DNA from 4 places in the Brevibacillus brevis NBRC 100599 genome. Region 3 is predicted to be linked to each of the others. Evidence: riboswitches for the same ligand, from Rfam matches in the RefSeq annotation. Region 3 holds a riboswitch; each other region holds the start of a gene.
What was found. A riboswitch is a leader RNA that binds a small molecule or an ion and turns the genes downstream of it on or off. The one in region 3 is predicted to bind cyclic di-AMP.
Positions count from the first base shown of each region.

Region 1: another riboswitch for cyclic di-AMP. It lies ahead of BBR47_RS02185 (quaternary amine ABC transporter ATP-binding protein); the one in region 3 lies ahead of BBR47_RS15555 (CAP domain-containing protein).
Region 2: another riboswitch for cyclic di-AMP. It lies ahead of BBR47_RS03360 (CAP domain-containing protein); the one in region 3 lies ahead of BBR47_RS15555 (CAP domain-containing protein).
Region 4: another riboswitch for cyclic di-AMP. It lies ahead of BBR47_RS05330 (C40 family peptidase); the one in region 3 lies ahead of BBR47_RS15555 (CAP domain-containing protein).

Region 1 covers NC_012491.1:381,432-387,208, reverse strand. The annotation lists gene BBR47_RS02195 (glycine betaine ABC transporter substrate-binding protein) at 1-518, opposite strand, end outside; gene BBR47_RS02190 (ABC transporter permease) at 515-1,354, opposite strand; gene BBR47_RS02185 (quaternary amine ABC transporter ATP-binding protein) at 1,338-2,564, opposite strand; cyclic di-AMP (ydaO/yuaA leader) riboswitch at 2,959-3,105, opposite strand; gene BBR47_RS02175 (cation transporter) at 3,850-4,050, opposite strand; gene BBR47_RS02170 (heavy metal translocating P-type ATPase) at 4,115-5,777, opposite strand, start outside.
Region 2 covers NC_012491.1:610,552-616,328, reverse strand. The annotation lists gene BBR47_RS03370 (iron-containing alcohol dehydrogenase) at 1-959, shown strand, start outside; gene BBR47_RS03365 (aminopeptidase) at 1,055-2,170, shown strand; cyclic di-AMP (ydaO/yuaA leader) riboswitch at 2,395-2,552, shown strand; gene BBR47_RS03360 (CAP domain-containing protein) at 2,560-3,147, shown strand; gene BBR47_RS03355 (hypothetical protein) at 3,215-3,832, opposite strand; gene BBR47_RS03350 (sensor histidine kinase) at 3,956-5,047, opposite strand; gene vanT (serine racemase VanT catalytic subunit) at 5,090-5,777, opposite strand, start outside.
Region 3 covers NC_012491.1:3,255,129-3,260,905, reverse strand. The annotation lists gene BBR47_RS15560 (homoserine dehydrogenase) at 1-983, shown strand, start outside; gene BBR47_RS31265 (hypothetical protein) at 1,084-1,236, shown strand; gene BBR47_RS15555 (CAP domain-containing protein) at 1,301-2,092, opposite strand; cyclic di-AMP (ydaO/yuaA leader) riboswitch at 2,100-2,257, opposite strand; gene BBR47_RS15550 (rhodanese-like domain-containing protein) at 2,342-2,686, opposite strand; gene BBR47_RS15545 (cold-shock protein) at 3,117-3,320, shown strand; gene BBR47_RS15540 (hypothetical protein) at 3,490-3,936, opposite strand; gene BBR47_RS15535 (2-phosphosulfolactate phosphatase) at 4,050-4,790, shown strand; gene BBR47_RS15530 (catalase) at 4,871-5,777, shown strand, end outside.
Region 4 covers NC_012491.1:1,040,293-1,046,069, forward strand. The annotation lists gene BBR47_RS05315 (cytochrome P450) at 1-298, shown strand, start outside; gene BBR47_RS05320 (sensor histidine kinase) at 490-1,875, opposite strand; gene BBR47_RS05325 (response regulator transcription factor) at 1,876-2,595, opposite strand; gene BBR47_RS05330 (C40 family peptidase) at 2,810-3,331, opposite strand; cyclic di-AMP (ydaO/yuaA leader) riboswitch at 3,336-3,475, opposite strand; gene BBR47_RS05335 (LiaF transmembrane domain-containing protein) at 3,795-4,199, shown strand; gene BBR47_RS05340 (PspA/IM30 family protein) at 4,264-4,959, shown strand; gene BBR47_RS05345 (class I SAM-dependent methyltransferase) at 5,054-5,632, shown strand; gene liaF (cell wall-active antibiotics response protein LiaF) at 5,647-5,777, shown strand, end outside.

The sequences.
Region 1 (5,777 bases), 2.9 Mb from region 3:
ACCATGACCGACTCCATATCAGCTGGCTCCCACCAGAACTTATCCAGAAATTGATAGGCAGCAGGCTGATCCTCTTTCAGCCCTTTGCGCACGATGGTATGGATTTGTTCCGCTCCGCCAAAGCCGTTCTTCGGGTCTTCCAAGTATTTCAAATCCATCTTTTTAAACATCCAATGCGGCGTCCAGCCCGTAATAATAATCGGTTCCTTCGCTTCGTACGCCTTGATCAAAGCGGCTGTCATCGCTGCATCTGAGCCTTCGACAAGCTGCCATTTATCCAAGCCATACAGGTTCATGACTTCCTCAGTCTTTACCATCGAGCCTGCTCCTGCGTCGATTCCGATGATTTTGTAGTCGAGCTTTTCTCCTAAAGCGTTGTCCGACGTCTCAGAAGCAATAGGACCGACCACCGTTGCTGTCGGTATTTGTGTGTTTGTGTTTTGACTGGAGCAGCCTGCGAGCCAAGCTGTTGCTCCCATCATCCCTGCCAAGAAAGCTGGAACTATTTTGTTCATCATGTGTTTCTCTCCTTTTTTCCTGCATGTTGTGTAAGCCGATCCAGGACGATAGCGATGATCACGATGGATAGCCCCGCCTCGAATCCTCTTCCTATATCCACTTGCGATACGGCGCGATATACGTCTGCACCCAAGCCTTTCGCCCCGATCATAGCCGCTATGACCACCATCGACAGGGCGAGCATGATGCACTGATTGACGCCCGCCAAGATCGTCGATTTCGCATACGGCAGCTGCACTTTCACGAGCTTTTGCCACCCAGTTGCGCCAAAGGCGTCCGCCGCTTCCTCCATTTCCGCTGGGACCTGACGAATGCCTAAGTTCGTAAGACGCACGATTGGCGGCAAAGCAAAAATAACGGAGGCAATAACTCCCGGCACCTCGCCCAAACCGAAGAAAAAGATGGCGGGAATCAAATAAACGAACGCTGGCATCGTCTGCATCAAATCCAGTATTGGCGTAACCAGATTGCGAAACGTATCGTGTCTCGCGCAAAGAATGCCCACCGGAATCCCGATAGCGATCGAAATCATGGTGGCAGTGAGGACGAGTCCCAATGTCTCCATCGTTTCATCCCAGTACCCCAAGTTGTGGATGAGAGAAAGTCCAACAACCGTAAAGACCATGGACGCTCTCCCTGCAAAAACCCACGCAGCGGCCCCCAGCAGCAAGATGAGAATCAGCGAAGGTATCTCTGCCAAAACCGTAGAACAGTAAGTCACCATCGTGGAAATGACGATAGCCACCGGATCAAACAATACCCCTTTGTACTGGCCCAGCACCTCCACGAACCCTTCCATCCAACCGCCAATCGGTAGCTTAGGCACGACGTCCATCACTCATCACCTCTGCTCTCTGATGCTCTTGTACATTGACTTTGCCTACCAGCCCGCCTAGCACCGCTCCTTTTACGATGACACCCAACAAACGCTGCTGCTCGCCCACTACCGCAATCGGGACATGCAGGTCTGCCATCATCGGGAACAAGCTGTGCAGACGTGCGTCAGGCGAAACGGTAGGGAGGTCGGTTTTCATGATTGCCTCCAGCGAATCTCCCGTACTGATCGCGAGTGATACGTCATACGCCGTAATCAATCCGAGCAGTGTGCGCTTTTTGTCCACGACGTACAGGCTGGACACGCCGTTATCCATCATCAGTTGCAGCGCCACTCGCGCCCCTTTGTCAGGGGTGATTGCTTCTGCCCGTTTCATCACATTTTCAGCAACGAGTACCCTTGACAGGTCGGCATCCTCCACGAACTTCCGTACAAATTCATCCGCTGGGTCTGCCAGGATTTCTTCTGGGCGGCCGATCTGAATGATCTGCCCGTCTTTCATAAAGGCAATCCGGTCGCCCAGTCGCAACGCCTCATGCAAGTCATGTGTAATGAACAGGATCGTCTTTTTCATCGTCATCTGAAGCTCCAGCAGCTCATCCTGCATATCTTTTCGAATGAGCGGGTCCAGTGCACTGAACGCTTCGTCCATCAAGAGAATATCTGGATTATTAGCCAACGCCCGCGCCAATCCGACTCGTTGACGCATACCTCCGCTCAATTGATCTGGGTACGCATTTTCCCACTCGGTCAATCCAACGAGCGCGAGCGCTTCCCGTGCTTTTTCTTGTCGGAGCCCTGGTGGTACTTGTTGAATCTCCAAACCAAACTCCACGTTTTCCCGTACCGTCCGCTGTGGAAACAGGGCGAAGTTTTGGAAAACCATCCCGAGCTTCTTCCTCCGCACCTCGCGCAAAGCTGTCGCCTTCATGGCCACGATCTCTTCCCCATCGATCTCGATGCTTCCGCTCGTTGGGTCAATCAGTCGATTACACAGTCGGATTAAGGTTGATTTGCCGCTGCCGGATAGGCCCATGATGACGAAGATTTCGCCTTCCTCGACTTCAAAGCTGACCTGATTGACACCGATGGACTGGCCGGTTTGCTTGTAAATTTGTTCTTTTGTACGTCCTTCCGCCAGCAGCTTCAAGGCCAGCTCGGGCTGCTTGCCGAACACTTTTGTAAGTTGATGGACTTTCATTTTGGACATGATATCCCTCATCCTTCGTTTTTTCGTAAATGTAAAAAGCCCGCGAAGCTTCCACACTCCAGCAAACCAAAGCAGGCACGCTTGATTTTTACTCGTGTAGAAAATCCGCAGGCTTACGGAATACCTGGCGTCCATTGTCAGGACTCCCTGTACTCTGTCTTCCCGATTTCGATTGTCAGCGGTTTATGTCGTACCGACTGCCTCCCAGCGATCCACACCATTTCCTTCACGACTGTATCGCGTAAGCTGCTCGTCGATATTTCCATAAAAAAATAGACCGATCCATCCTTTTTCTCCAGAACAAAGGCCCCAAAGAAAAAGCCTGTATCGGCCTATCACACGCCCGCAAGGAATCCCCTTGTTGCGCATAAAATGCCTAGACTTTATCCATCCATGACCTTCCCTGCTTTGGCCGACGAGGTTAGCTGACGGGTAGGATGGCAGAGAAGACATTTCCTCATCCCTCCTGATCACTCAGGATTAACCCCAAAAGATTGGTTCCCCCGCTTCCGAGAATATCGGAACTAGGCCGTATGTGTTGTTTCTTATTGAAGCGTGATTGTGATTTGAATTATACGCTGGCTTCCAGTTATTGTGAACGTTCGTTTAGCATGGTTTTAACCGGATTACGGCTTTCTTTATGAGTCGGATTGGATTAGCTGTTCGTTGCTTATTCGGTTGAAGGATTAGTGCGTTATACTCGCTGTTGTGGTGGGGAGGAAACAGGAGAAAACGCTCAGATTCTTGGAACCCCTGCGCGGGAGCATGGGGTGCCCGGCTCCGTGAAAAAAAGCGAAACCGCGTCTAAAGTAGTCCATCAGGATGTGTCTCAGAGGTGGACGCTAAAGGCAGTTTCGCTTTTTTTCACTGCGCCTCGGTAGGTGTGTCCAAAGATCTTCGCTTATTTCTCCTGTTTCCTCTACGAGCTGTTGAGGTTCTACGCTTTTTTAAAGACTTTTTGAATGATGCTTTCAAGATGTAAACAATAGCCGCTTGGGAAGAAGAACATTTCCAGTCCTAGCGCCTCTGGAGCCCTACTTAGCTCCGAAATGAATGGCGGGGGTTTTCAGCTTCAACCTCTGAGACTACATCCTCGAAACCCTACTTTTGAAGCACTCCCGACATTCATTTCGGAGCGGACAGTCTAACCCCTTGCGGGGCGTAGGCCGAAGCGTAGACTGGAAATGGGCTTCTTCCCCCTCCACTACAGCTACTCAAATCACAATTGAAAAAGCTCCTGCCTCAATGAATCAGGCAGGAGCTTTGCTTTTCAAAAACACGATGATTAAACGACGTCGTAGCCTTGGTCTTCAATAGCTTCTTTCACTGCATCGAGAGTCAAGTTGCTCTCGTTGTAGGAAACCTCAACCTTTTTTTCAGCCAGGTTTACTTTGCCTTCTGCACCCAGATCTTTCAATGTGTTCTCGATGCGCGCTACGCATTTATTGCAAGACATGCCTTCTACGTTCAATGTGATATTTGTCATGATCAATCTCTCCTTGCATTTTATGTTGTATAGGTAAGGCGGACGAAGCCGCTTGTTACTGTTGTTACAGCTTCACTCGTTGCAGTCTTAGTGCGTTGAGTACGACGGATACGGAGCTGAAGGCCATTGCGGCACCGGCAAGCCATGGAGCGAGTAAGCCGATTGCTGCAATGGGGATGCCCAAGGTGTTGTAGGCCAATGCCCAGAACAGGTTTTGCTTGATGTTGCGGATGGTGAGCTTACTCATCTCGATGGCGTCTGCGACACTAGTCAGTTCGCCGCGCATCAGGGTAATATCGGCTGCTTCCATCGCCACATCAGTACCTGTACCGATTGCCATACCGACGTCAGCGGTAGCGAGTGCTGGAGCGTCGTTGATACCATCGCCGACCATCGCGACTTTTTTGCCTTGTTCTTGCAGTTTTTTCACTTCTGCAGCTTTGCCTTCAGGCAGGACTTCTGCGATGACGTGATCGATTCCTGCTTCACGGGCAATGGCCTCGGCGGTTTGACGGTTGTCACCGGTCATCATGATAACAGTCAATCCCATTGCTTTCATGCGCTGAACCGCTTGCTTGGAGGTTGGTTTGATCGTATCCGCTACGGCAATCAAGCCAGCGAGCTTGCCTTCGACGACTGCGAGCATCGCCGTTTTACCGGAGCGCTCCAGTGCCAGCATGGTATCAGACACTGCTTGGTACGAAATTTGATGTTTTTCCAGCAAACGGCGGGTACCGACGAGTACTTCTTTGCCGGAGACGGTGGCCCGGATACCGAAACCAGGAATGGCTTCAAACGAACCCGTATCAGCCACGGTGATTCCTTTATCCGCAATACCGCGAACGATGGCTTGAGCCAATGGGTGCTCGGAGTTTTTCTCAGCGGCACCGACCAAAGAGAGCAGCTCTTGCTCTTCGATATCAATGGCGATGACGTCTGTCAGTTCTGGCTCGCCTTTGGTTACAGTCCCTGTTTTATCGAGGACGATCGTATCTAAATGGTGAGCCGTCTCCAGATGCTCCCCGCCTTTGAACAGGATGCCCAGCTCAGCTGCGCGTCCAGAGCCCGCCATGATTGAGGTCGGTGTTGCCAGACCGAGGGCGCATGGGCAAGCGATTACGAGTACGGCAATTGCTTTTTCCAAAGCCTCACCGAAGTTGCCAGGTATAACGAAAAAGTACCAGATCAAGAAGGTAAGAATAGCAATCCCTACTACGATTGGGACAAAAATCCCGGAGATGCTGTCAGCTACACGCTGAATCGGTGCTTTTGTTCCTTGTGCTTCTTCCACTACTTTAATGATTTGCGCCAGAGCCGTTTCTTTTCCGACTTTGGTTGCCTGGACCTTCAAAAAGCCGTTTTTGTTCAAGGTGGCTCCGATAACGGTATCGCCTGCGGCTTTATCCACTGGAATACTTTCACCAGTCAGCATGGACTCATCTACTGCGGACTGTCCTTCCATGACGATGCCATCGACAGGTACTTTGTCGCCCGGCTTCACGTGAACGACGTCGCCTAGTCTCACTTCTTCTACAGGAATGGTCATTTCGACGCCATCTCGTACGACTACTGCTGTTTTTGCTTGCAAGCCCATCAGCTTGCGGATCGCTTCCGAAGAACGTCCCTTTGCTTTCATCTCAAACAGTTTACCCAAAACGATCAACGTGATCAGTACCGCACTGGTCTCAAAGTACAGCTCCAGCATGTGGCCACCATGAGCACCGATG
Region 2 (5,777 bases), 2.6 Mb from region 3:
CTGCGCTTGCGCGTGAGCATCAGTGTGACTTCATTCTGGCTATCGGTGGCGGCTCCGTAATGGATGCCTCCAAAGCGATTGCGGCAGCAGCCGTTTCCGGACGCCCGATTTACGATTACATGCGGGGAAATCCGAGCGGTTCTGGTCAATTACTGGTACCCGTTCAGGAAGCACTCCCGATCATGACCGTCCCGACAGTAGCCGCTACTGGTTCGGAAGCAAACCATATCAGCGTCCTGACTCATTGGGACACGCATGAAAAATCTTCGATCAACGGTCCAGCACTTTACCCGAAGATTGCCATTCTTGATCCGTCTGTCACCTTTACCGTTCCGGCTCGCGTCACAGCAGAGTCTTGCGCCGATATCTTTTCCCATCTGTTTGAAAACTATTTGATCAGCGCGGAAGGGACCTACGTTCAGGACGGGATTTCCGAAACACTCATTCGCCTCGTCGTCGAGCACTCCATCACAGCGATCCAGCAACCAGACAACGCTGAAGCACGATCTACCCTTTTATGGGCGAGCACGCTGGGCATCAGTCCCTTCACTGCTGGCGGTCGCGGTGCTGGCATGCCTTTGCACGGAATTGAACATCCGCTGAGCGGAATCTACGATATGGCTCACGGTCGTGGACTGGCGATCCTGTCCCTTCCTTATTTCGAACAGATGATATTGCAAGACCGTCCCGAGAGACTAGCCCGTATGGGACGTCATTGTTTTGGCGTTACGGTGGAGAATGAGAGCGAAGCAGCACGAGCAACGATTGATGCCGTTCGCCGTTGGTATGAGCGTATGGGAATCACAGAACGTCTGTCTGACTTCGGTGTGACCAAACAATCACTGGTCCAAATGGCTGAGGAAGCGGTACGCATCGGCGGACGCGGAATCGGGTATCTGCCTAGCTCACGAAAATTGAATGAATCCGATGTAATCGCGATCTACGAGGCTTGCCTGTAATGGAAGCATCAAACACACTGGCGAGCCTACGCTCAGTTATGTAATAATACAAATTAATCATTAATCAAAATTATTTTACTACGGAGGTTACCACCATGGCAGATCCACGCATTAATGAACTGGCAAGCCGTCTCGTCCGTTACTCACTCCATTTGCAAAAAGGCGAAAAAGTTCTGATCGAAAATACAGGCCTGCAACCTGAACTCGTTCGTGCACTTGTGCGTGAGTCATTTGCAGTTGGGGCTCTGCCTTTGGTCACCTTAAAAGACCAGGAAGTCATGCGTGCACTCTATCAAGGCACGAGCGAAGAACATATGGCTCTGATGGCAAAATACGAGTATGACAGGATGAAGGACATGGATGCTTACATCGCCATCCGCGCCTACGACAACATCAACGAGTATGCCGACGTACCGGACGACAAAATGGGCATTTACGCTCGTGTCCTGTATCAACCTGTACATACGAACGAGCGCGTTCCGAACAAACGCTGGGTTGTACTGCGCTACCCAAACAAGTCGATGGCACAGCTATCCAAAATGAGTCTCGAGAGCTTTGAGGACTTCTACTTCTCCGTCTGCAATCTGGACTACGCGAAAATGTCCGCTGCCATGACTCCGTTGAAAGAGCTGATGGAGCGCACTGATCGTGTACGCATCGTCGGTCCAAAAACGGACCTGCGCTTCTCCATTAAAGGAATCAATGCCATCAAGTGTGACGGCAAACGCAATATCCCGGATGGCGAAGTATACACCGCTCCTGTACGCGATTCCGTGGAAGGGACGATTTTCTACAACGCGGCATCGATCTACAACGGCATTACCTTCAATGATGTTCAGTTCACTTTCAAAGAAGGCAAAATCGTGGAAGCGACCAGCTCCAATACTAAAGCATTGAACGACATCCTCGACACGGACGAGGGCGCACGTTATATCGGAGAATTCGCGATCGGCTTCAACCCGCACATCCTCCACCCGATGCTGGACATCCTGTTTGACGAAAAAATCGCGGGCAGCTTCCACTTCACGCCAGGGAATGCTTACACAGTAGCAGACAACGGCAACCGCTCCTCCGTTCACTGGGACTTGGTCCAAATCCAACGCCCTGAATACGGCGGCGGCGAAATCTGGTTTGACGATGTGCTGATCAGAAAAGATGGGCGCTTTGTGTTGCCAGAGCTGGAAGGCTTGAATCCGGAGAATTTGATTTAAACGAAATGAATGAAAAAATGGGTTAGGGAATGAGTTCCCTAGCCCATTTTCTATTGTTCAGAGAAAATAAAGCGTTAGACTGGCCTATTTTACAGGCGACACTGTAAGCGGGATTGGTGAGTGTCGGACTCCACCCTCTCAATAAAACAAGAGATATTCTTATTAATCCTACCAAATTTTACGGGTTTCTTTCACCGGTGAATCTCTGTTATTCTAGGTCATGCCAAACAAAACAGCCGAAACTTCCTCTCGAATGGAAGTGCGGGGGAGCTTTTTTACTTGCAGATGAGAGATCTGCATGGGGTGAATCGCCAAAGTGCGTAGGGTTGTTTCCTCAATCCGAATCCGTCAACTAACCTCGTAGGCCAAAAAAAGGAGACGATGTGAATATGAAACGCCTTGGTACTATTGCAATCGCGACATTGGGATTGGGATTTGTTCTTTCCGGCTTTTCTAACACAGCTTCTGCCGCTACCACATGTCCGCAATACGGGTATCAACCATATATGCAACCTGTCCAACCGCAAATGCAAGCACCTTACGCAGCACCAGCGAATCAACAGCAGCCAGCTCAACAGCCAGTAAAACAAGCTAACCAACAAATGGATTCTTCCTCGGTTGGGAAGCAAGTAACTGATTTGGTAAACCAAGAGCGTGCAAAAGCAGGTCTGAAGCCAGTGGAACTGGATGCTTCCCTGAACAAAGTTGCACAAGCAAAAGCTGCTGATATGTCCAAAAACAACTACTTTGACCATACAAGCCCTACGTATGGCTCTCCATTTGACATGATGAAACAATTCGGTGTATCTTCTATGACCGCGGGTGAGAACATCGCCATGGGTCAACGCACCGCTGAGGAAGTCATGAACCAATGGATGAACAGTGAAGGACACCGTCAAAACATCATGAATCCTTCCTTCACCAAAATCGGTGTAGGCTTTGTGAATGGATACTGGGTACAAGAATTCATCGGATAATGAAATTAGATATAAATGCCGAGTCCTCTAGCGGGGACCCGGCTTTCTTATTTTTTCACAGATATTGTCATGTCTTTTCTTCATCCACCGATTCCGCACTTTCTCGAACTTTTTCTACAACTTCTTCAGATTTGAGTTGCTTGTGCGAAGGGAGATCTAAAAATGTAGAAGCACGTCGATCGAGCCACAAGCTTTCCTCACCTTCCCTATCAGTTGCAACGAAGATAAACCCACCTGAATAACTAAAGTACGTAATGTTTACATCTTCCCCGAGTGTATTTTTCATGTTCTCGTAAAGGTCAAACAATTCAGGGCCAGTTTTTTCACCACCAGCCATGATTGGCTCTGTATCTGTTGCTATAACGATACCTTTTACTTCATCCTCTTCCATAATGAACGAAAGTTTTTCGTCTGTTGAAGATAGCAGTCCTTGCATATTCGTATCGTTGTAGTTACGTATTTTATCCGCTTCTGGTAAAACAGCTCCCTGAATTGAAAAGTCTGACAGGGTTGCATTCCTACTCGATTTGCTTAAGGGTTGGTTCTCTTGGTTACGTGCCTGTTCCATCTTTTTATATGCCTGTAGTGCTTCCTTATCCCCTTGGTTAATAGCCTCAGCCCAAGTAGCTGATGATATTCCAGCAACAATTAGCGCACCTATCAATGTCCATGTGTATTTATTCATAACTCCCCCAAAGTTAATTCACTTCGATATAGGAATATTCTACCATATTTTGAAATCCCTATGAATTATGCAATAAAAAAATGAAGACATTGAAGCGTCTCCATTTTTTATTTTGCCATCATTTCATCCATACGGCAGCCTGACCTCAAAACACGTACGAATCAAATCACTTTGGACAGAAATCGTTCCCCGATGCTTCTCGACGATATTTTTGGCAATAAACAGGCCAAGTCCTGTTCCTCCCCCTTGATGCGTTCGCGCTTTGTCGCCTGTAAAAAACATTTCAAAAATATGCGGCAGCGCCTCCTCAGGTATCTGGTCGCCGTAATTCATGATTTGCACAACTACTTCATCGCCCTCGCGATAAGCGTTCAAATCGATAAACTGGCCATCGCCCCCGTAGCGTATCGCGTTGGTCAGGATATTCTCAAATACGCGTGCCAGCAGCTCCCCATCTCCCACGATCACTAATTGGGCAGCAACCGTACACCGCGCGACGAGCTCATTTTTCTCAAAGGAAGGATACATCTCCTCATTTAACTGAACAAGCAATTCGCTCAAATCAATGACCTTTTGCTCGATGGTAACCATGCCGTAATTCATTCTCGTAATTTCGAATAGCTCATCAATCAGTTTTTCCAATCGATGCGACTTGGTAAGAGCAATCGTCGCATAATGCCGCATTTGTTCTTGTGTCATCTGCTCATCTTGCAAAATGAGATCCAGATAACCCAGAACAGATGTCAGTGGTGTACGCAAATCATGCGCCAGGTTCAAAACAAGCTGATCCTTGCTGCTTTCGGCAAAATCCCCTCTTTCTACCGCCTTTTGTAGCATTTCGCTTGCTAGATTGATATCCTTGGCGATTTCTGCAAACTCATCATTAGATGGGATATGGACATGCCGTGTAAAGTCTCCACTCGCGAGATAATGAATGCCCGTAGAAATCTCCCGAAAGTAGCCAGCATACCGTTTGGTCAGGAGATAGAAAAACAAGATCGCAATGGGAGCAAAGACAATCAAAAAGAAATTGATATCCCCCATCTCCCTGATGAAATAGCGCACCTGGGTGATTGGATCTTCGTACTTAACCCCCACCCGATAGTAAAACTGGAGCACTTTATAGAGCAGATAGGTTACGATACCAGCCAGAAGCATGCCAAACCCAAGAAGCCCAAGCATTTTGAAACGAAAGCTATGTCTCCCCTTCGCCATGGAAAAAATGAATCACTCCCTATACTCGTTTTCGTCCAACGATCAATCATGATAGACTCTTTTAACCCGTTCTCCCAAACGGCTTACCAGCTCGTTCGTAATGGTTTTACACGATTGGGCCATTTCCTCGGCAGTGATCTCCTCCTCTTGATCTCTACCAATAAAGGTCACAACCTCCCCTCTTTGCACCTCTTCTATATCTGAAATATCTACAATGAGCTGATCCATGCAGACAAAGCCAATAATCGGTCGCCTTTTTCCTCTAATCAAGCAGGTAGCCCCCACTTGTGACAGCATGCGCGGAACCCCATCTGCATATCCGATGGATACGATGGCAATCTTACTGTCCTTCTGCGCTGTGTGGGCGCGTCCATAGCCCACGGGTGCTCCCTTTTCCACCTGTTTCACCTGCACAACTCTTGCCTTTAGTGATAACACAGGTCGTAGGTCGATGCTTGTTTTTACCTTGTCTCCCTGCTTGCTCAACATCCCGTAGAGAGCGATCCCCATTCGAGCATAATCGTATTGCAGCTCCCCGTAATTCAGTACGCCGTAACTGCTTTGAACGTGCAGCTTCTGTGGATTGATCCCCTTTTCTTTCAGCTGTTCGATCACGTTTTGGAAACGGTCGATTTGATTTTTCGTGTATGCGATATCCGAAGCTTCCAAACTGTCAGCCACACTCAGATGCGTAAAGGTACCGCAAACCTGCAAATGCTTATATCGATAC
Region 3 (5,777 bases):
GCTTCGGAACAGTAGGACAGCAGGTAGCCAGACTGCTGGAACAGCGACGGGAGCGGTACCGCGAGCTATATGAAGCAGATGTCAGACTCGTGGGAATCGTTCGTTCATCCTCCGGCCTCTATGATGAGAACGGAATCGATTCAGGGAAATGGGCAAACTATGCTCATACAAAACAAGCAGGGAACGCATCTTGGAACGCGCTGGAATTTATCAAATCAGTTCAAGCAGACGTACTCATCGAGGCAGGTCCATCTGAAAAAGAGGGGGGACCTGGTCTGACTTATATTCGGTATGCATTGGAGAATGCCATGCATGCGATCGCGATTTCAAAAGGTGCGCTTGTTGTTGATTATGCTGGTTTGGCCGCTCTTGCCAAAAAACATGGTACCGCGTTGAAAATTAGTGGGGCAACAGCAGCAGCTCTGCCGACGATCGATCTTTTGCAGTATAACTTGGCAGGCTGTGAAGTAAAACGAGTCGAAGGTATTTTTACGGGAACGACGAACTTCGTGCTCACAAAAATGATGGAAGAGGGGCTCACCTGTACAGAAGCAGTCGAGCTCGCTCAGAAGATGGGGATTGCCGAACCGGATCCCTCCTACGATATCGATGGTTGGGATACAGCTTCGAAGCTCACGATCCTGGCAAACGCTGCTTTTGGCGGGCAAGTAAATCTAACCGATATCGAACGCGCAAGTATTCGCGAAATAACCTTGTTACAAATCGAGACGTGGAAAAAGCATGCGAAGATTCCCAAGCTGATCGGAACGATCCAAAAGGAAGCGAATGGTACGGTTTCTGTAGCAGTTGAGCTGTGTGCGGTAGATTTTACCCATCCGTTTGCATCCGTATCAGGTACGACAAAAGCCATCCGGGTAGAAACAGATGTTATGGGGGATTTATTGGTCGTTGGAGGAAAATCAGATCCTGTCGCGGCAGCAGCGGCTGCCTTAAAAGACCTTGAACATATTATTAGCAGATAGGTTCATTCGCATGTGCTTCCAGTGTTCCTTAGGAATGAGTCGTTTAGAACCGCGTGCATACTAGGGATGCACCACCAAAAACGGCGAGGGGGCCATACGGGTGAAACAATCGTCTGATGTCAATGCCGAGCTGCAGCAAGTATCTGCTTACCCAACCAAGCAAGAAATGAATCAAAAGGACGTTGCTTTGCTAGATGAGCAGGAAAGCTGCTGTACCCCCAAAAAACAGGCTTCTGAAACACAGCCGGATTAATGTCTACACGAAAAAGCCGGGTCTCGATTAAGAGACACCGGCTTTTCGTTTCGTGCAAAGCGTGTTACCCGATAAATTCTTGTACCCAGTAGCCATTTGTGAAGCCTACACCAATTTTTGTGAAGTCAGGGTTCATAATGTTTTGGCGGTGGCCTTCACTGTTCATCCATTGTTGCATGACTTCTTGTGGACTCTGTTGACCCATGGCGATATTCTCACCTGCAGTCGAGTATTGAATGCCATACTGCTTCATCATGTCAAATGGGGAACCGTACGTTGGGCTGTTGTGGTCAAAATAGTTGTTAGCAGACATATCTTGTGCTTTAGCCAAAGCTACTTTGGACAGTGTTGCATCCATTTGAACAGGCTTGAGACCTGCTTTTGCACGTTCTTGGTTTACCAAATCCGCGACTTGTTTCGCAAAATCACCCGTCTTAGCTTGATCCGCTTGATTTACTGGAGCGGCAGGCTCAGTGACATTATTGGTAGGTTGTGCTGGTGCTGTTTGTACTGGCGCTTGTTGTACTGGCGCTTGTTGTACGGGTGCTTGTTGGAAAGATCCTGGTTGATACGGGCATGGTTGTTGTACAGGTGTAGCTTGTCCTTGCTTAACAGGTTGCATCAGCTGTACTGCTTGTGGCTGGCCAGGAACAAAGCCTTGCTTTTGGAAAAAGTTAAGGAACTGTTGAGCATTTGGTGCTTTTTGGAATTGTCCCATATTTTGACCCACATTGAATTGGAATTGTCCGTTCTTCAATGGGCAGTTAGATGCTGCGGAAGCAGAAGAAGCAAACCCTGTCAAAGCCAAGCCCAGACCAAGAGTCATCGCGATTGTAACAGAACCAAAACGTTTCATAAAACAAATCTCTCCTTTTTTTTGCCTACGAGGTTAGTTGTCGGATTCGGATTGAGGAAACAACCCTACGCCAGTTCGGCGATTCACCCCAATGTGGAATAGCTCATCCACAAAAAAGTCCCCCGCACTTCCTTTTCAAAGAGGAAGTCTCGGCTTATTTCGTTTGGCATGAACAACGATATCAAACAATCCCAATCGAAATAAAGGAGTAATATATGGCAAATAGCTAGAATCGTTGATAAATTAGGCTCATTTCGTTTCGTTTAATTGTTCCTTCCAGGCAGTTAAGCCGCCTTCCAATGCATTTGCATGAAAACCATGCTCACGAAGGAGAGCTGCAGCTTTTTGAGCTTTGTTACCTGTTGTACATAAGGTAACGATTTGCACATTTTGCGCGAGTTTTTCGGTTTCTTCAACAAGCGGCTTGTCCTGTTCTTTCATAAGAAGATAGGGGACGTTTTGCGTCGATGCGTTTTCGTGAACGAGGCTGCCAGAAACAAATTTCTCGGCGTCGCGTACGTCCAATAAAAGTACGGGGACTTTCTTTTCAAGCATTTCGGATAATTGAATGGTTGTCAAAATATGATTTTGCAATGTAATCCCTCCCAATCCTATTGTATCAGAGTCCCGCTTCGTCCAGAATAAGGGTGAACCGTTGCTTTTTTTGGACAACCATGGTAGAATGAGGTTGCTACTTGAAAAATTGATACCTAATCATTCATCGAGGTGTTTGTATGCTGATGGATAACATTTTTGGATCCCCGATTCACACTGGCGCGGTCATCGGAGCCGCAAGGATGGAAGAGAGGAAGGGCTTTCATTGTTTTAGGTTTTCAAAAGGTTTAGTTTTTTATTTTGCAGTTCCGTCCTATGACATTCACATTTTTGCCGGGTAGGTAAAATTCACATATCATGAAGGCGTATCATCGCACATGATCTGGTATTTCTTCATGATATGTGAGCTTTATTTGCTTCGGTAAATATGACTAGCATATTCAAAATCAATTTTTGGAGGTTTTTTCAAATGCAAACGAACGGAACAGTAAAATGGTTTAACGCAGAAAAAGGTTTCGGTTTCATTCAAGTAGAAGGCGGAGACGATGTATTCGTACACTTCAGCGCAATCCAAGGTGACGGTTTCAAAACTTTGGACGAAGGTCAAAAAGTTCAATTCAACATCGTTCAAGGCAACCGTGGCCCACAAGCTGAGAACGTAGTAAAACTGTAAGTCTCCTTTTCAAAGAAACTGTCCTTTCGAGGGCAGTTTCTTTTTTTGTCGTGGTCGTAGAAGCAAAAAGGTGTTGGGATCGTCCCAAGCGCCTTTCCTGCATGCGAATGGATAAAAAAAGGAACTATGGCGTCCCACCATAATTCCTCATTTTCTTCCTGCAAGATAGTTAAATACAAGTTTCGATTTCGACAGTTTGGAACTGACTGTCAAGAACGGTAAGACCAACAACTTGACCGCCGCCGATAGTAGTACGGCCATAAGTGGTGAGAAGGACATTTCTGTTGTTTTCTGCTACGGTAAGGCGGACTTCATAGTGGAAAGAAGCGGGGATCAGCGCATTGAAAGCAGTGCGAGTATTCGCAGGGATAAATTGCGTGATGTCAAGCAAGGTGCTAACTGGATTCGTTTGTGTAACTGCGTTACCCCAGTTTAATACTTGCACACGTACTTCAACCGGTTCTGTGTTCAGATTTACCAGGTCGAGGTGAGCGGTGAGAGCACGGGCGAGGTTGTTTTGCAAAATACCGGTCGTTCTCACCGTATTTCTTCTTGGGCGTTTGTGATTTCTTTTTTCCGAATTACCGTGATCGTCGTCGTATTCGATTTCAGACATCCATGTTCACTCCATTCTTGTTAATCTAGTGGGACAATAATACGATATTGTTTCTTGTCTTAATTTGTAACGGCGAACGTAAGGGGACGAGTACCTATTTTTGATAGAGGATGGTGGAGGGGTTGGGAGATAGAACTGTATGCAAACAACTTGACTATACAGCTCGATTTGATTGGGGATACGAAGGGGTAGAACAGGTCGGCGCAGCATCGGACATGATCGTCATTATCGATGTGCTCTCCTTCAGCACGTGTGTCGATATCGTAACGGGACGAGGAGGTATCGTCTATCCTTATCAGGTAAAGGATGAGTCAACCGTAGCATTCGCCAAACAAAAAGCAGCGCTGCTCGCTGGAAAACGCGGAGAACCAATCTCCCTTTCACCCACCTGTTTGAAAACGGTTCCAATGGGAAGTAGAATCGTATTACCCTCGCCAAACGGATCGACCTGTACCGTGTTGGCGAAGAAAACAGGTGCGAAGGTAATCGCTGCCTGCTTTCGAAACGCGCCATCTGTGGCCAGATACATACAGCAGCAGAATGGAACCGTAACCGTCATTGCTTGCGGTGAACGGTGGGGAAATGGAGCATTGCGGCCTGCTATTGAAGATATGATTGCGGCAGGTGCGCTGCTTCATGAATTGGAGGGATATCGATTGTCACCAGAGGCCGAAATAGCAGTGGCAGCCTTTCGAGCGGCTCAAGATCATCATCTTGCTTACTTGCAGAATTGTGCTTCTGGCCAAGAACTGATCAGTATGGGATACCCGGAAGATGTCGAACTTGCAGCGCAGTGGAATCAGAGTGGCGCAGTTCCAGTGCTTAACGATGATTTTGCGTACGAAGCAATTTAGTCTTTTCGCATAAAGAATCCCTCATTCGGTAACCATGGTTATGAACCATACATGAGAAGAACTGGACAGGGAGGATTCATATGGATGAAAAGAGCAAGTCCATCAACCAGGCAGAAGATAATATCCTGACGAATCGTCAAGGCCATCCGATTACAGACAACCAGAACTTGCGGACAGTTGGAAATCGCGGGCCAACCGTTCTGGAGAATTACGATTTTCTTGAAAAAATCACACATTTTGATCGGGAGAAAACACCTGAACGTGTTGTGCATAGTCGAGGTGCAGGAGCACATGGCTATTTCGAAGCGTATGGAACCGTTGGTGATGAGTCGATTTCTACGTACACGAGAGCAAAGCTGTTTTCGGAGCGTGGGAAAAAAACGCCTGTGTTTGTGCGGTTTTCTACGGTAAATCATGGCACACATTCGCCCGAAACATTGCGAGATCCACGTGGGTTCGCGGTGAAATTTTATACAGAGGACGGGAACTGGGATCTGGTAGGCAATAACCTCAAAGTTTTTTTCATTCGGGATGCCATGAAGTTTCCTGATCTTGTCCATGCGTTCAAGCCTGATCCTGTCACAAACATTCAAGACGTGGAACGGATCTTTGACTTCATCTCGAACACGCCTGAGGCCATGCATATGATTACGTTTTTGTTCTCCCCGTGGGGAATACCAGGGAACTATCGACAAATGCAAGGCTCTGGCGTAAACACGTACAAGTGGGTAAACCATGAAGGAAAAGCGGTCCTGGTCAAATACCATTGGCAGCCGTTAGCGCAAGGAATTAAGAATTTGACACAAAAACAGGCGGAAGAGATCCAGGGGAAAAACTTCAATCATGCCACGCAGGATTTGTATGAAGCGATTGAGCGGGGAGAATATCCGGAGTGGGAAATGTGCGTCCAGATCATGAGTGATGACGATCATCCCGAACTCGATTTTGATCCGCTTGATCCAACGAAAATATGGCCTGAAGATCAGT
Region 4 (5,777 bases), 2.2 Mb from region 3:
CCAATATGTCATGCACCGTGACCCACGCTATTATGAGCAGGCTGAAGAATTCATTCCAGAGCGTTTTGACAGCGACCTCTTAAAAAGAAATCCGGCCTATGCTTATTTCCCGTTTGGCGGCGGGCCGCGTGTTTGTATTGGGAATAACTTTGCTTTGATGGAGGCAGCTTTGCTACTGGCGACGATTGCACAGCGATATCGACTACGACTGGCTGAACCGAACCAGACAGTGGAGCCCGAGCCGTTGGTCACCTTGCGTCCCAAGAACGGACTGCCGATGCGTTTGGAGAAGAGATAGAAAAAAATGGAAGTTAGGGGGCAAAAAAAGAGGCATCTTATCACTACGGTTTCGCCGATTGTGTCAGATACCGAACTGGGGGTTATTTATCACTGAAAGCAACATGCTTACAAAAATGATTTTACAAGTAAAATATAAAGAAATAATTAATTGAGAATAAATCTATATAAAGTAAGGGTAGCTTGAGAAAGCTACCCGTGGAAGAAGGGGATGGTGAAGGAGAAACTGCTTCCCATTCCCAATTCACTGTTTACCATCAGATCTCCGCCGTGAAGCCGGACGATGCTCTTACAAATCGTTAAGCCTAAGCCTGTACCGCCACTGTTGCGATTTCGTGATTTTTCCGCCCGATAAAACTTGGTGAAAATCTTCGTCAAGTCTTCAGCGGCGATTCCTTCTCCTTTGTCGATTACAGTAAAAAGGACATGTCCTTCTCGCTGATCACAAGTAAGGTAAATGGAGCCATCCGGTTTGTTGTAGTGAATGGCGTTGTTCAACAAATTTTCCATGACACGGCGCAGCTTAGTCTCATCCGCTTCGATGTGAAGTTCATTGGAGATTCGTAGCTTCCATTGAAACGTGAGGCCTGCCTCTTTGATTCTTGGCAAATAGTCCTCAATAATTCCTCGCAAGAAGCTTTTGACATGAATGCGGTTAATGCTAAGTCGAACTTCGGAGCTTTGCGTGGTGAAGTCCTGCAGCTCATCCAGCAACTTTTCCAAGTCCGTCGTTTTTAGCTCGATCTTGCCCATCTGTTTCTGTATTTTGGTCATATCCGTCACGCGACCAGAGCCGATGTATGAGGCATAACCTTTGATCGTGGTGAGAGGTGTACGGAAGTCGTGGGCGATCGAAGCAATCATTTCAGCCTGTCTTTCTTCCGCTAAGCGAAGCTCATCAACCATTTCCCCGAAATATCGAAAGAGTTGCCCAAATTCATCATGCGATCGATACGTAAATGTGACCAGCCGCTTCCCTTCCTGGATTTCTTGGGTGACGCGCGATAATTCGTTAACCGGCCGTAGTATCCAGCGAACGAACAAAGCGAGCAGAACCAATCCTACCAGACTAATGCTTCCGTAAATAAACCAAAGCATCATGGAAACCCCTGTCGTAGCCATCATGTCGTAATCATCCGTGTAGAAATAAACAACAATCTCCCCTGTACGCGGTGGCTCCTGCTGAAAATGGTACTCAGCGACCACTTTGAGGTCATTTTGCTTAGCAGAATCGCCACGGCTTGATGAGGAGGGGGAAGGCATTTTTAAATTATAGGCGCTTGATGTTTTGCTGTAGATAGTGTTTCCATTGGCATCCTTCACGAGCATGCGGTACATCACGTCGTCTGGCAACTGCTTCTCAAGCTCCATGCGTTCGATTGGGTCCTTGAAATTACTGACGAGAAGCAGTTGATTGAGCATGACCTTTTCTGCGGCTTCCTTCTCAGCCTGGTACTGATTATGCCGGTCATTTTTGAGTTGAGCGACAATAATGTCTTGAAAAACAAATTTAAACAACAAAATGTTGAGTGTGAGCAAGGCAATGAAGGAGAGAAAAATTTTATTGCGCAAGCTCATTTAAAGCTTCTCCCCGATAAAAACGTAGCCTGTCCCCCATTGTGTTTTAATGAATTGACGTTCCGTTTCCAGCTTCTCACGGAGGTTTTTAATATGGACCGTCACTGTATTGAGCGAGCCATAACCATATCCCCAAACACGGTCATAAATTTGCTCTCTTGTAAAGACGATGCCCGCATTTTCTGCGAGGAAGGTGAGTAGTTGAAATTCTTTGGTAGAGAGCTCGATCTTTTGGTTACATACATATACGGAATACGTTTCTTTATGAATTTCCAAGTCCTTAAATTTCAAAACCGTAATCGGAGAAGAGGCTGTTTCCTTCTCAGGCTGCTCTTCGGTATGCTTGCGAATGCGCTCATAGCGACGAAGGTGGGCACGAATGCGAGCGAGCAACTCTTCCGTATCAAAAGGCTTCGTGATGTAATCGTCTGCGCCGATTTCAAAGCCGACTACCTTATCTACCGCTTTTCCTTTTGCACTGAGAAACAGTATAGGCAAATCCCACTCACGGCGAATTTGAGAGCAGAGCTCATAGCCACTCATGTTGGGCATCATAATATCCAAAAGGATCAGGTTGGGACGCTCACCTTGGCTGAGCAACGAGAGTGCATCTTCTCCGCTTTCAGCAGAGGAAACGCTGAAGCCCTCGTTCTCCAAAATGTCTTCTAGCAGTTCAATAATCTCCAGATTGTCATCGACAATTAAAATGTGATCTTTCACCGGAACAACCCCCAGTTACTTCTATTAATAAGGAATACCATTCAAAGAATGGGTCTTGTCTATCATAACATGCTTTGCCCCTATCAGGGGAAGAAACCCCGTAAGTTATTAAGTTGTTCTAATATGTGAGGGTACCTCTTTAGACCAGGTACTAAATTTCGTCAGAAAAAGCCAGAGACGTAGTGTCCCTGGCTTTTATTATTTTGCCGAATGACTATTTTTTAGCTGGTTTTTCCGGCAACGATGCAGCTTGCACCGCTTTTTCCTTATTCGGAGTTTCTGCTTTCGCTAGAACAGGAGCACTGAGACGCTTGGCGCCTACATAACGCTTGCTCCAGTAGTATGGATCGTTCAACTTGGTGTTGACGACTCCACGACCAGATTCCGAGTGCACGAATGTGCCGTCTCCGATGTAGATACCCACATGAGAAATGCTGCGACCGTTCGTATTGAAGAATACGAGATCGCCTGGTTGCAAATCTTTTCTGTCTACCTCTGTACCTAATTCGTACTGGGAAGCAGAATTGTGAGGCAGGTCTACACCTAACGCATCAAATACGTAGCGTGTGAAACCGGAGCAGTCAAAGCCCTTTTTGGACGAGCCGGAAGATTTGTAAGGGGTACCGTACAAGTCGCTGACAACTTCATGGAGAGTATTCTCCTCAGCAGCCTGTGCAGCGCCTGCCCCCATAGCAAGTAATCCAGCCATAAATAAAGATAAAACCATCTTGCGCAAAAGAAACTGCTCCCTTCGTGAGCCTACGAGGTTAGCTGAAGGGTTCGGTCGAAAGGACGCCCTAGGCTGCTAGGAGTAGCAACCATTCACCCCAAAAACGTGGTTCCCCCGTTTCCGCTAAGCGGAATTCGGCTATTTTTCGATGTTTTTTTACACGCACTCTTACGAAGATTCTACGCCAGTCCTTTTTTTCCTTCTTTTTATCTGTTCATTCACATATTCGTCACAAAGATAGCGTCAAATGCTGTAACGTTTTCGTTCGACAGTGCAAGCCGCCTTTCGACGTGGGCTTATTCCTGCCTTGCGAGAGAGCTCGTCCGATTAAGGCAGGAAAATGTCTCCGTCCAAGGACGGAGGGAAAAACCAACCGCACGCCCGTTATGGGAAGCCTATACCGAGGGCTACAATAAGGGCATAACGTTCCACAAGCACCACAAGCAAAACGAATGGAGGTAAGCGAGTAATGAGCGAACGGTCTGGCAAAGTACTACTCGGGCTGGTTCTGCTGCTAGTCGGTGGGTTGGTTCTTCTCGATCTGGTTGGTATCGATATCGGAGACTTGCTCGGGTTTATCATTCCCGGCGTGATCATGATATACGGTGCCAAAAAGATCATGGGACAAACCGGTTCACGATTTTGGGGAATCCTGGTCTTCCTATTCGGGTTCCTGATGTTGATTGGCAAGCTTGACCTACTGTTTCACGCGCTTCTGGCCATTGGGGTGATTTATCTGGGATATCGCTTACTGCGTCCCAGCCAAGAACCTAAACAAGCGCCACCTGCTTGGGAGCGTGAATGGGCCCAAAAAGTATTAAAGGAAGATACGCTGGACACTTGGGAGAGAGATGTAAGAAGACGCCCACAGTAACGCCAATGTCGCAAGAGTCTTTTGGATGAACAATATGATGTGATATGATGAGGAGGAAAAAATAATGAGTATCTTTAAACGTTTGCGTGACCTGACAGTAGCTTCGGTAAATGATGCATTGGATTCAATGGAAGATCCGGTAGTAATGCTGAATCAATATATGCGTGACATGGAAGTAGAAATCGGACAAGTTGAAGTAGCGGTTGCCCGTCAGGTTGCTCTGGAAAAGAAATTCCGTCAGCAATTGGACGAAGCCAATGCTCTGATCGAAAAACGTGATCGCCAAGTCAAGCTCGCCTTGACTGAAGGAGAAGACGAGTTGGCTCGTCGAGCACTCGCTGACAAGAAGCAGTACGAAGGCCGTGCAGCGGAATATGAAACTCTCTACCTGTCAGCATCCGAGTCAGCTACGCAAATGCGCGAGAAGCTGGCTGAGCTGAAGGAAGAGTTCTATAAAATGCGTGCGAAAAAGTTCACTCTGATGGCACGTGCACAAGTAGCTCGTACCCAAAAGCAAGTCAATCAAGCAGTTGTCGGTATCGGCAATCAGTCCGCAGGCCGTGGCTTCGCTCGCATGGAAGAGAAAGTCATGCGCATGGAAGCAGAAGCGCAAATGAGCGGGCAATGGCGCCAAACGAACCGCGCTTGGGAGAACGCTTTGTCTGAGCTGGAAAAGGATGATCTCGATGCAGAACTTGCCAGCATCAAAGCATCCATTAATGAAGTAAAAACACCGGTAGCCAAACCAGTACAATCCTAATTCAACAGGAACTGGGGGACAAGGTGTAGAATAGAGTGTGTCAATTCGGCAGCCTGTGTACATCAGGCTGCTTTTCCCCTAGGAGGTACGATTCTTGCAGGACTTCTTGGTCTTTTTGCGGCGGTTTATCGCTGAGCCTGGACGCGTCGGTAGTATCATCCCCAGCTCTCGTTTTTTATGTGAGCAAATGTTGAAAAGCGTCGATTGGGCTTCAACCGATGTGATCCTGGAGCTGGGACCTGGTACAGGGGCTTTTACCCAAACGATCTATCAGCGCTTGCATCCCGGCACACAGTACGTGCTCGTGGAACGAGATTCCCAATTTCGCTCTATGCTTCAATCACGTTTTCCCGATCTTCCTATCAGGGAGGAAGCGACTAAACTTAGGTCTTACTTGGAGGAGCAGGACCTTGCAGGTGCAGATGTCATTATCTCAGGTCTGCCATTCGCCAACTTTCAACAAGAGCTGCGGGCAGCAATTCTGGACGAAGTTCAATCTGTACTGAAGCCAGGGGGCCTATTTATTACATTCCAATATTCGCTACAACTCCAAGCTGAGTTGCAGGATCGTTTTCCCTGGGTCAAGATCGACTTTACCCTGTTGAACATTCCGCCTGCATTCATCTATACATGTCGTAATGGACAAAGTGAAAACGATCAGCGTGGGGCGTGAGAGAGGAGACTTTTGTGAAACTGTCCCGTTTACACAAAATGTTGGCTGGTGTCCTGATTATTTTTACGGGAATCGGTCTTTTGTTAGACAGTTTGGGTATCATATCGTTCGGTCTGTTTGATTTGTGGCCGATGGTGCTTATTTA